DNA from 2 places in the Pseudoalteromonas sp. NGC95 genome. Region 1 is predicted to be linked to the other one. Evidence: predicted binding sites of a transcription regulator. Region 1 holds the regulator's gene; the other holds the start of a gene.
The links. Region 1 encodes sigma-54, which starts transcription at its own class of promoters, with help from an activator protein. Its sites were predicted from a motif close to GTTGGCACGNNNNTNGNNT; they were not measured.

Region 1 (5,320 bases):
GTCACTGCGGCTAAAATGGAGCTATATCAACAATTAGGTTTTACGTTTTTTGAAAAACCTATTTTTACTTTATATAACGAAAAGCAAACGTGGCAAATAAATGCAGACGAAGCAACATTATATGAAGACAAACAATTAATTTTAGAAGGCAATGTGGTTGCCAAAAACTTAACCGATAACGCCATGATAGACAAAATCAATGCTGATAATATTCAAGTAGATATAAAGCTATTAACAATGCGTTCGGAGCAACCCGTTATCATTACTGGGCCCAATTTAAAAATCACTGGTAAAGGCCTAGAAGCCGACTTAAAAACCGAAGTGATAAAACTAATTAACCATACGCGAACCATATATTATGACCAATAAAATATTAAAATCACTTATTATTCCTACACTTATACTAGCGTTTAATAGTAGTGCTGCAGAGCAAAACACGCAACCGGCTGCAAATCAAATTTCAATAAGCGCCGATAAGCAAGAAGGTCAATTAAAAGCTAATGTCGGGATTTTTGAGAAAAACGTTGAAATTATTCACGGTAACCGCCGTATCACAGCCGACCGCTTAGAAGTACATAAACGCGATGAACTTGGCGATAATAAACAATTATTAATTGCTACAGGTAGCCCTGCGCACTTTGAAGAAAAGCAATCAGATGGCACGACTATGAGCGCCAGTGCTGACGAAGTACGTTATGATGTATCTAAGCGTTTTTTAACGCTTGTTGGTAATGCACAAGTATCGCAAGCGGGACAAAAAATAAATGCTAAAAGCATTACCTACGATATAGAGCAGCAGCTAATCAGTGCCGAAAAAGATGAAAACTCAACTGACCGCGTTCACACAATTTTAGTGCCAATCGAGACTAAAAAAAGTAAAAAAAGCGACAAAGGTCAACCATGAGCACATTAAAAGCAGAGCTATTAGCAAAGAGCTATAAAGGCCGTGAAGTTGTAAAAAACGTCGGCCTTGAAGTCAAAGCTGGCAGTATTGTTGGCTTACTTGGCCCTAACGGCGCAGGTAAAACTACCACGTTTTATATGATAGTAGGACTTGTACCTAGCGACAAAGGTAAAATATCGATAGACGATAACGATATTACTCTTTTACCTATGCATAGTCGTGCTAGATTAGGCATTGGCTACTTACCGCAAGAGTCTTCAATATTCAGAAAGCTGACTGTTTATCAAAACTTAATGGCCATTTTAGAAACGCGCAAAGAGTTAAATAAACAAGCTAGAGAAGACACTCTCGATAAATTATTAGATGAATTTAGCATACAACACATTCGTGATAGCCAAGGTATGGCATTGTCAGGAGGCGAACGTCGTCGTGTTGAAATAGCACGTGCGCTGGCAGCAGATCCTAAATTTATATTACTGGATGAACCATTTGCAGGTGTTGACCCTATTTCGGTATTAGACATAAAGAAAATAATAGAACATCTTAAAAATCGTGGGATTGGTGTATTAATTACCGATCATAACGTAAGAGAAACCCTTGATGTTTGTGAAAAAGCCTACATTGTTTCTCATGGGGAGCTGATTGCATCAGGTACTCCAGAACACGTATTAAATGATAAAACAGTACGCGATGTTTACTTAGGCGAGCAATTTAGGCTGTAACATTTACGCCATGTCTTTAAGCATCTGCTAGTATTAATTATAACAACATAAAAGGATTGTTAGAGATACATGAGGCAATCACTACAGCTGCGCATGGGCCAGCAACTTACAATGACTCCACAGCTGCAACAAGCTATTCGTTTGTTGCAACTCAGTACATTGGATCTCCAGCAAGAAATACAAGAAGCTCTCGACAGCAACCCGCTATTAGAGGTTGAAGAAGCAGACTATTCAGAAGACGCTGCAGGTAAAAACGAGCAAAAAGCAGATACAGATGACATAACTGTTAGCGCATCTGCCGATGATGCTCCAAGCGAATACGAACAAGATAGTGGTGAAGCACTTGCAAAAGACACGCTAAGTGACGACATGGCTATGGATGTTAGTTGGGATGAGTACATGAGTGCCGCCCCAGCAGCATCATCGGGTCCGATGCCTGAAGACGAATCAATATACCAAGGCGCCTCTACTGAAACGCTCCATGAGTATTTAATGTGGCAGTTACAACTAACGCCATTTAGCCCTACAGACGAAGCTATTGCTATTGCTATTGTAGAAGCCGTCGATGATTCAGGTATTTTAACACTAAGCTGCGAAGAGATTTTAGAAAGCTTTAATCAAGAAAACGAAGATGATAACGAAGTCGAACTTGATGAAATTGAAGCTGTATTAAAACGCATCCAACTGTTTGATCCTGTTGGTATTGCTGCACGTAGTTTACAAGAGTGTTTGTGTATTCAGCTTAACCAGTTTGATAAAGAAACACCTTACATTAATGAAACAAAAATGATTTTAACCGAGCATATTGATTTATTAGCTGCTCGTGACTATCGTACATTAATGAAGAAAACTAAGCTCAAAGAAGAAGAGCTTAAAGAAGTAATGACATTAATACATACTCTTAGCCCTAAACCTGCAGATACTATTGTAAGAGAAGAATCTGAGTATGTTATTCCTGATGTGTCAGTTAAAAAAATTAAAGGCCGCTGGGTTGTTGAGTTAAACCCAGATAGCATGCCTAAAATTCGTGTTAATAGCCAATACGCGGCAATGTCTCGCACTGTAAAATCCAGTGGTGACAGCCAGTTTATTCGCTCGCATTTACAAGAAGCTAAATGGTTTATTAAAAGCTTAGAAAGTAGAAACGACACGCTATTAAAAGTAACAAATTGTATTGTTAAGCAACAACAAGGCTTTTTTGAACACGGTCCTGAAGCCATGAAACCAATGGTTTTAAATGATGTTGCTGAAATGGTAGAAATGCACGAATCAACAATTTCGCGCGTAACAACCCAAAAGTATATGCACACACCCCGTGGTATATTTGAGCTTAAATACTTTTTCTCAAGCCATGTAAGCACCGAAAACGGGGGTGAATGTTCATCTACAGCAATCCGTGCGCTTATCCGAAAATTAATCGCAGCAGAAAACTCAGCAAAACCATTGAGTGATAGCAAAATAGCGGATATATTGGCTGAGCAAGGAATTAAAGTAGCGAGACGTACAATCGCAAAATACCGCGAATCTCTGGCTATTCCACCGTCAAATCAGCGTAAAAGTTTGATTTAAGACGCAAAAAAAAGAGGGTAATGCTTATGCAACTAAACTTAACTGGTCGTCACGTAGAATTAACCGATTCACTAAGAGACTATATTAATACCAAATTTGCGAAGCTAGAAAGACACTCTGATCATATTAATAATGTTCATGTCATTCTCGATGTAGAAAAATTAAATCAAAAAGCAGAAGCCACCATACACGTAAGCGGTGCTGAGCTATTTGCCTCTACAGAACATCAAGATATGTATGCCGCCATTGACTCGTTGATCGACAAGCTCGATCGACAAGTAATTAAACACAAAGAGAAGCTTGCTCGACACTAATATGATGAAATTAAGCTCACTTATATGCCAGGACTGCAGCAAAGCTGCGGTCCTTTTTAATAGCAAAAAAAGAATTTTAGAGTTCATTAGCGAACTTGCTCACGACAAACTTCCGTATTTACCGCAACAAGATATTCTTAATGCTTTAATGAGCAGAGAAAAATTGGGTAGTACAGGTATAGGGCGTGGCATTGCCATTCCTCATGGAAGAATGAGCGGTGCAGAAGAGCCTTTGGCTTTAGTGCTCGTTAGCGAAACTCCAATAAATTTTGATGCAATCGATAATCGCCCTGTTGATATTTTCGTCGCACTCATCGTACCAGATGGCGATAACCAGCAGCACTTAAAGACTCTAGCAACCATTGCTGATAAACTAAACAACAAAGATTTTTGTAAACAGTTACGCAGTGCAAAATCAGATGCTGAGCTTTACCAAGTTATTGTCAATCAATCATAGTTTTATAAAGGGTGTTAAATGGAGTTAATTATCATAAGCGGCCGTTCTGGTTCTGGAAAGTCGGTTGCTTTACGCGTTGTAGAAGATTTAGGTTATTATTGCGTAGATAATATTCCAGTTAACTTGCTTCCTTCATTAGTTCGCAGTGTGTCTGATAGCTACGATAAAATTGCTGTTAGCATTGATGTGCGGAACATCCCTAAACAACAAGATGAATTTAACGATATTCTTGAATACTTGCCTGGCTTTGCAAAACCTACGTTATTTTATTTAGATAGCGACGATCAAACATTGATCAAACGTTTTTCTGAAACTCGTAGATTACACCCACTATCAATTGACTCGTTGCCTCTTGATTTAGCCATCAAAAAAGAAAAAGAATTACTTGATGTATTAATCACCCGCGCCGACTTTATGATAGACACGACTGATTTGAGTGTTCATCAACTCGCTGAATCTATTCGTGAAAAGATTTTAGGTAAAAAAGATAAACAACTAATTGTCACGTTTGAATCGTTTGGTTTTAAACACGGCATACCAAAAGAAGCTGATTATGTATTTGATGCACGCTTTTTACCAAATCCACATTGGGAACCTGAATTAAAACCTTTAAATGGGTTAGATCAACCCGTTAAAGATTATTTGGCCAATCACAGCATAGTGCAAAAATTCACATGGCAAATTCAAACATTTGTACAAACATGGTTACCGCACTTAGAGCGAAATAACCGCAGTTATTTAACCATTGCTATTGGGTGTACAGGCGGACAACATCGCTCTGTATATTTAGCGCAAACTATTGGTGAAAGTTTTGCAATGACACATCCCAATGTGAAAATTCGCCATCGCGAACAAGAAAAATAATATAGCTGAATAATCACCTGTTCAGCTTAGGTAGAGTAAGTTATGCATTGTGAAGACACTTTTTTAATAAAAAACAAATTAGGATTGCACGCCAGAGCAGCCACCGTGCTTGCCCAATTGGCAGTGCAGTTTGATGCGACAATTACATTATTTCAAGATGACAAAGAAGCTGCAGGCGATAGCGTACTTGCACTAATGTTACTTGAAAGTAGCCAAGGCAAAGAAGTAAAAGTTGTATGTAAAGGCCCCGATTCTGAGCAAGCTTTACATGCTGTTGGAGAATTAATAGCACAACGTTTTAATGAACAAGAATAAACAGTTATAAAAATAATGCTCGCATTACTAATGCCCCAACTAAAACAGATATATAAAATAAATACGGTTAGTGACGCCAGTTAACTCACCTCTCCCCATAAAGTAATATAAAAATTTATAAAGGACGCCAATGCCTGAAGCTTTTGAACAAGATTACCCACTACAGCAACTAAAA
Region 2 (5,320 bases), on a different contig from region 1:
GCTGATTTTTTTATTATTCTTGTATTATTGCTGTCTAACGTATTGGTTGGCTTTTGGGAAGAGCATCAAGCGGGTAATGCAATTGCTGCATTAAAAGCAAAATTAGCTAACAAAGCACGCGTTCGCCGCGATACTCAATGGCAAAATTTAAATGCCAGCGAGCTTGTACCAGGTGATGTTATTAGAATGCGGATGGGCGATATAGTGCCTGCAGATGCGCGTTTGCTAAATGGTGATCCAGTAGAAGTAGATCAATCATCACTTACGGGTGAGTCGTTACCGGTTGTAAAGTCGGCGGATGAAACTGTTTATTCGGGCTCTATTATTCGCCAAGGTGAAATAGAAGCAATAGTTTACGCAACCGGCGCTAATACCTTTTTTGGTAAAACAGCACAGTTAGTGCAAGGGGAGCGAACCGCAAGTCATTTTCAGCGTGCGGTGCTTAAAATTGGTAATTATTTAATAATGCTTGCTGCGGCTTTAGTGCTGCTTATAGTTATTGTTGCTTTGTTTCGCGATGATCCAATGATCACCACATTGCAGTTTGCACTGGTATTAACTGTTGCTGCAATACCAGTTGCAATGCCAACAGTGCTATCAGTTACTATGGCTGTAGGCGCTCGTTTATTGGCTAAAAAGCAAGTGGTTGTAACACGTTTAGCTGCAATTGAAGAGCTAGCGGGTGTTGATATTTTGTGTTCTGATAAAACAGGCACATTGACACAAAACCTATTAACGTTAGGTGACCCGTTTTATATCGAAAACTCAATAAATAAAGGCTCTGCTGAGCAAGTTATATTGTACGCGGCATTAGCATCTCGCTCAGAAAATAACGATCCGATTGACTTAGCAGTATTACAAAGTGTAAAAGCTGAGCAGCATCTAAATTCTTATCATATAGAGCATTTTCAGCCATTTGATCCTGTGAGCAAACGTACTGAAGCAATTGTTAAAAATGCTGATGGCAAAACGTTTAAAGTGACCAAAGGTGCACCGCAGGTTATTTTAGCTTTGTCGATTAATATTGAGGCAGTTAAAACTCAAGTTGAGGCATCAATAGATGAATTTGCCGCGCGTGGGTTTCGCTCTTTAGCGGTTGCTAAAACAGACGAGCAAGGTAAATGGCAATTTATAGGCGTATTGCCGCTTTTTGATCCACCGCGTGAAGAAGCAATACAAACCATTGCCGATGCAAAAGAAATGGGTATGAGCGTTAAAATGGTCACGGGCGATCAAGTGGCCATTGCGCGCGAAACAGCAAGTAAACTGGGTTTAGGGACAAACATTCTTGATGCTAGTGGATTTGGTGCAACTGAGCATCACCAAACAACGCAGTTAGATGACTCTATTGAGAGCGCTGACGGATTCGCACAAGTATTTCCTGAGCATAAATACCATATTATTGATGTGCTTCAGCATAGAGGGCACATTGTTGGTATGACAGGAGATGGCGTAAATGACGCGCCAGCACTTAAAAAAGCTGACTGTGGTATTGCTGTATCGGGCGCTACAGATGCAGCGCGTTCAGCAGCATCAATCGTGTTAATGACCGATGGCTTGTCGGTTATTATTGATGCAGTTAAAGAAAGCCGAAAAATATTTCAACGCATGAACAGTTACGCTATTTACAGGGTTGCTGAAACACTGCGCGTATTACTTTTTATGACAATGGCGATATTAATTTTTAACTTTTATCCGTTAACAGCAGTCATGATTGTGATGCTTGCTTTACTTAACGATGCCGCCATTTTGTCTATTGCATACGACAATGTGCATTATCAAAATAAGCCCGAAACATGGAATATGCGGCTCGTTTTAGGTATTGCATCTGTGCTGGGAATTGTAGGGCCAATTGCAGCCTTTGGTTTATTTTACTTAGGGGATAAAGTATTTGAACTCGACCGTCCTCATCTTCAAACATTAATGTACTTATTACTTTCTGTAGCAGGGCATTTGACTATATTTTTAGCGCGTACCCGAGGTCCATTTTGGTCTATTAAACCGTCTGCTATATTAATGGTCGCCGTATTTGGCACGCAAGTTATAGCAACACTTATTGCTGTTTATGGTGTGTTTATGACCCCATTAGGATGGGGATGGGCACTTGCTGTGTGGGCATATGCTTTGGTGTGGTTTTTTATTAACGATGGTTTAAAGCTAGTGGCGTATCGAATTTTTGATCCGACAGAAGCACCCTTACTAGAGAAGAGTTAGTATATAGGCTTAAAAAATGGTTATAAGCCAAGTGGCTTATAACCAATAGTACACAAGGGAGTGTATATAAGGTGGTTCAATTATTTGTGAGTAAAGTTACTCACAAATAAAAAGTATTAGTGCATTGCATCATTATACTGCTTTGCCAAGCTTTGTTTTTGCCCTTCGGTTAGTGCTTTACCCGCTAATTGAAATACTTCGTGTTCTTCTTCACTTAAATGATGATGTACTAAATGGTGCAACTTTTTAGCTGCAACTAACCATGCAGACGAGCTCATTTCGGTATCTTCAAGTTGTTCAATTAATTCATCAATTTCGTGATGTTCAGCTACGCTGTGGCGCGCTTTTTCATGAGTTAAGTCATCAAACATAAGTGGATTGTAAAAGTAACGTTCTTCAAATTTTGCGTGTTGTTCTAATTCTGTTTTTAGCTCGTCCATTAGCTCGTGGCGCTGCTCTGTGTCGCCGTGCGTTTGAATAAGCGCATCTACTAATTCTCGTTGTTTGTCATGGTCATGACGTAGTGCTTCAAAAATATTCATAACTAATCCTTTTACAATTTATTTGCTTATATCACTAAGACTAGCAAACTAAATGCCAAATATTAAGTTGATGTATTTTATTGCTTTTATTTTGATTTTTTATTTTTAGGCTGCTATCACTGTAAATTTTACAGTGATATGAATGCAATAATTTCAGGCTTTTACATAGTTCAATTATAGAAGTGAGTATAAATTCCTACAGAACCTTACAAATATTTACTGGTTGTTTATTTTATTGCAGTGATAAAGTAGCAACATTATTTAGGTACAATCTATATGTATTACTCCCACATATAATACCAATCGGTATAAATGCAGGTAGCACGTTAACTTAATAGGATAGTTTAAGGATGAACATAAAAAGCCCCATCGCCGCATTATTGCTGTGCGCTTTACTAAGTGCCCGTAGTACAGCCCCACGTTCTGACCCTAACTTATGCATTGAAGAGGCTGAAACGGTTGATCGAAATGGCGCTCAAACAAGCTCAGAAGTTTATAATCAATGCATTAGCGCACAAATTAAAAAGGATGAAAAAAATGACACTTTTTTTGATATTATCGGTACGTTCTTTTTTGAATTTTTTGTAATGGTGGTAGAAAGTAAATAGGCTAACTTGCAGCTGTAATTTAAAGTAAATAAGTTGCGTAAAAATAGGATTAGTTATGAAGCAATTATTGATAGCAATTCCACTTTTTTTATTACTAAGCGCTTGTGCGGCACAGCCTTACGCAGGCTCGGCAAAATGTATGGAACAAGCAGATATTGCATACGAAACCGATACACGTAAAAATGAGACATTAGATAATGAATGCAAAGCTGCAAAAGTAAATACGCCTAATAAAGAGCTTGAGAATCATGGCTTGGTTGATAGAAGCCTTTTACAGCTAATCGTTAGCGTTTTAAATGGCGTATTTTAATAGTAAAAATATAATTAAATAAGGTATGTATGAGGGAAGAACTAAGAGCAAAAATAATTACCGTGTGCGATAAAAAAATAGCAGCTAAAGGCGAAAATGTAGGGCTTTCTTTTTATGCATTTTTTGCTAATAAAAACGACGACCCAGAGCTACTTATGGAAGCTGCTACTTGGTGGATACACACCCATAAATTAGATCATTTTGTAAAAGCACATAAAATTAAACAAATGGTTTTAGACGGACTTTAGTCAAGTAAATGAGCCAATACTTTTAGCTGTGCTTATTTAATCAACAACGACTTGGTTTCTTCCGTTTTCTTTTGCTTTATAAAGTAATTTATCTGCATGCTTAATAAGAACATCTAGTGTGCTTTTTAAAGGGCCACTTACAGAGGCCCCTGTACTAAAGGTGATTTTTGTATCACTAGGAAGGTCTTCTATATTACTGCAATGCTCGGCGAAGCTAATGGCGAGTCGGTTAAATATATCGCGAATTATTCGTTCATCAACCGTATTTAGTGCAAATAACCACTCTTCGCCGCCGTAACGACCAAACTGATGATCATTACATAGTGTTTCTTTTGCAGCTTTTGCAAAGGCAATAAGAACTAAATCTCCAACATCGTGACCAAAATGGTCGTTAACTTTTTTAAAGTAGTCTAAGTCAATAATCGCTATCGTCATTTTACCTTCACCAAGCTTTGCTTCTGCTGCGCGCATTATTCCTCTGCGATTAGGGCAATTTGTTAGATAATCTGTTAATGAAATATCGTGATATTTTTGACGTTGTCGAGCTTGCCGATAAAATAAAAATAATGAAGCAATCACTAAAATAAATGCAATAGCAGCGCTGAGTCGCCAAATTATTTTTTGTTGGTACTCTTCTTTAGCTTGTAGTTCACTAATGTCTTTTGCGTACTCTAGTTGCTGTATTTTTTCTTCTTTTTCTTTTACTTCAAACTGCACCTGTAGTGTTTTTATATTATTTTCACTAGTTGCTTCGTAGTGTTTTTTTGTATAAAGGAGCTTTTGTTCAATTGCTTCAAAAGCCTCGTCAGTGTAGTTAAGGCGTCGCTTTAGCTCATAGCGTTTACCTAAAAAATCGGCTTTATAAATACTGCGGCTGAATTTATCTAATTTTAAAAACACCTCATCGTTTGCTTCATTTGCTTGATCAAGTAAATTTAGTTTTATATATATGTCAGCTAACAAAATGAGCGATGCGAGTTGCATGTCGTGAACACCTGCAGAACGAGCAAGCTCAATGTTTTCTTTAGTTAAAGTTAATGCTTTATCGTAGTTTGCTTGTAAGTATTCAATACTGGCAATTGAGTACTGAGCAAAGGTTAAGCCTTTTTGCATATTAGCTTTTTTAAAATAGAGCAATGCTTTGTCTAGGTATATTAAGGCATCTTTAGGTTTTTCTATCTCAAGCAATATATTGCCTAAACTCCAATATGCTTTTGCAGTAAAAAGCCCATCTTGTGTTTGCTCATATGCTGCAACTGCTTTTTTTGCATAATATACGGCTTTGTCTTTTTCGTTTAGATAATTGTATGCATCGGCTATTTTTCTAAAAAAGTATCCTTGAGATGCTGAATCGTCATCTTTTAATGCTAATTCTAGCCCCTCTAGAGCAACATTTAG

Region 2: the regulator sigma-54 is predicted to act here: its motif matches at 2,798-2,816, upstream of I6E70_RS07595 (hemerythrin domain-containing protein).

Annotation. Positions count from the first base shown of each region.
Region 1 is NZ_JADYWR010000001.1:203,326-208,645, forward strand. Features, by position in the region: gene lptC (LPS export ABC transporter periplasmic protein LptC) at 1-369, shown strand, start outside; gene lptA (lipopolysaccharide transport periplasmic protein LptA) at 359-904, shown strand; gene lptB (LPS export ABC transporter ATP-binding protein) at 901-1,626, shown strand; gene I6E70_RS00970 (RNA polymerase factor sigma-54) at 1,696-3,195, shown strand; gene hpf (ribosome hibernation promoting factor) at 3,222-3,509, shown strand; gene ptsN (PTS IIA-like nitrogen regulatory protein PtsN) at 3,514-3,966, shown strand; gene rapZ (RNase adapter RapZ) at 3,985-4,830, shown strand; gene I6E70_RS00990 (HPr family phosphocarrier protein) at 4,873-5,145, shown strand; gene mgtE (magnesium transporter) at 5,276-5,320, shown strand, end outside.
Region 2 is NZ_JADYWR010000006.1:117,189-122,508, reverse strand. Features, by position in the region: gene I6E70_RS07600 (plasma-membrane proton-efflux P-type ATPase) at 1-2,214, shown strand, start outside; gene I6E70_RS07595 (hemerythrin domain-containing protein) at 2,331-2,756, opposite strand; gene I6E70_RS07590 (hypothetical protein) at 3,107-3,364, shown strand; gene I6E70_RS07585 (hypothetical protein) at 3,420-3,674, shown strand; gene I6E70_RS07580 (DUF6500 family protein) at 3,704-3,922, shown strand; gene I6E70_RS07575 (tetratricopeptide repeat-containing diguanylate cyclase) at 3,959-5,320, opposite strand, start outside.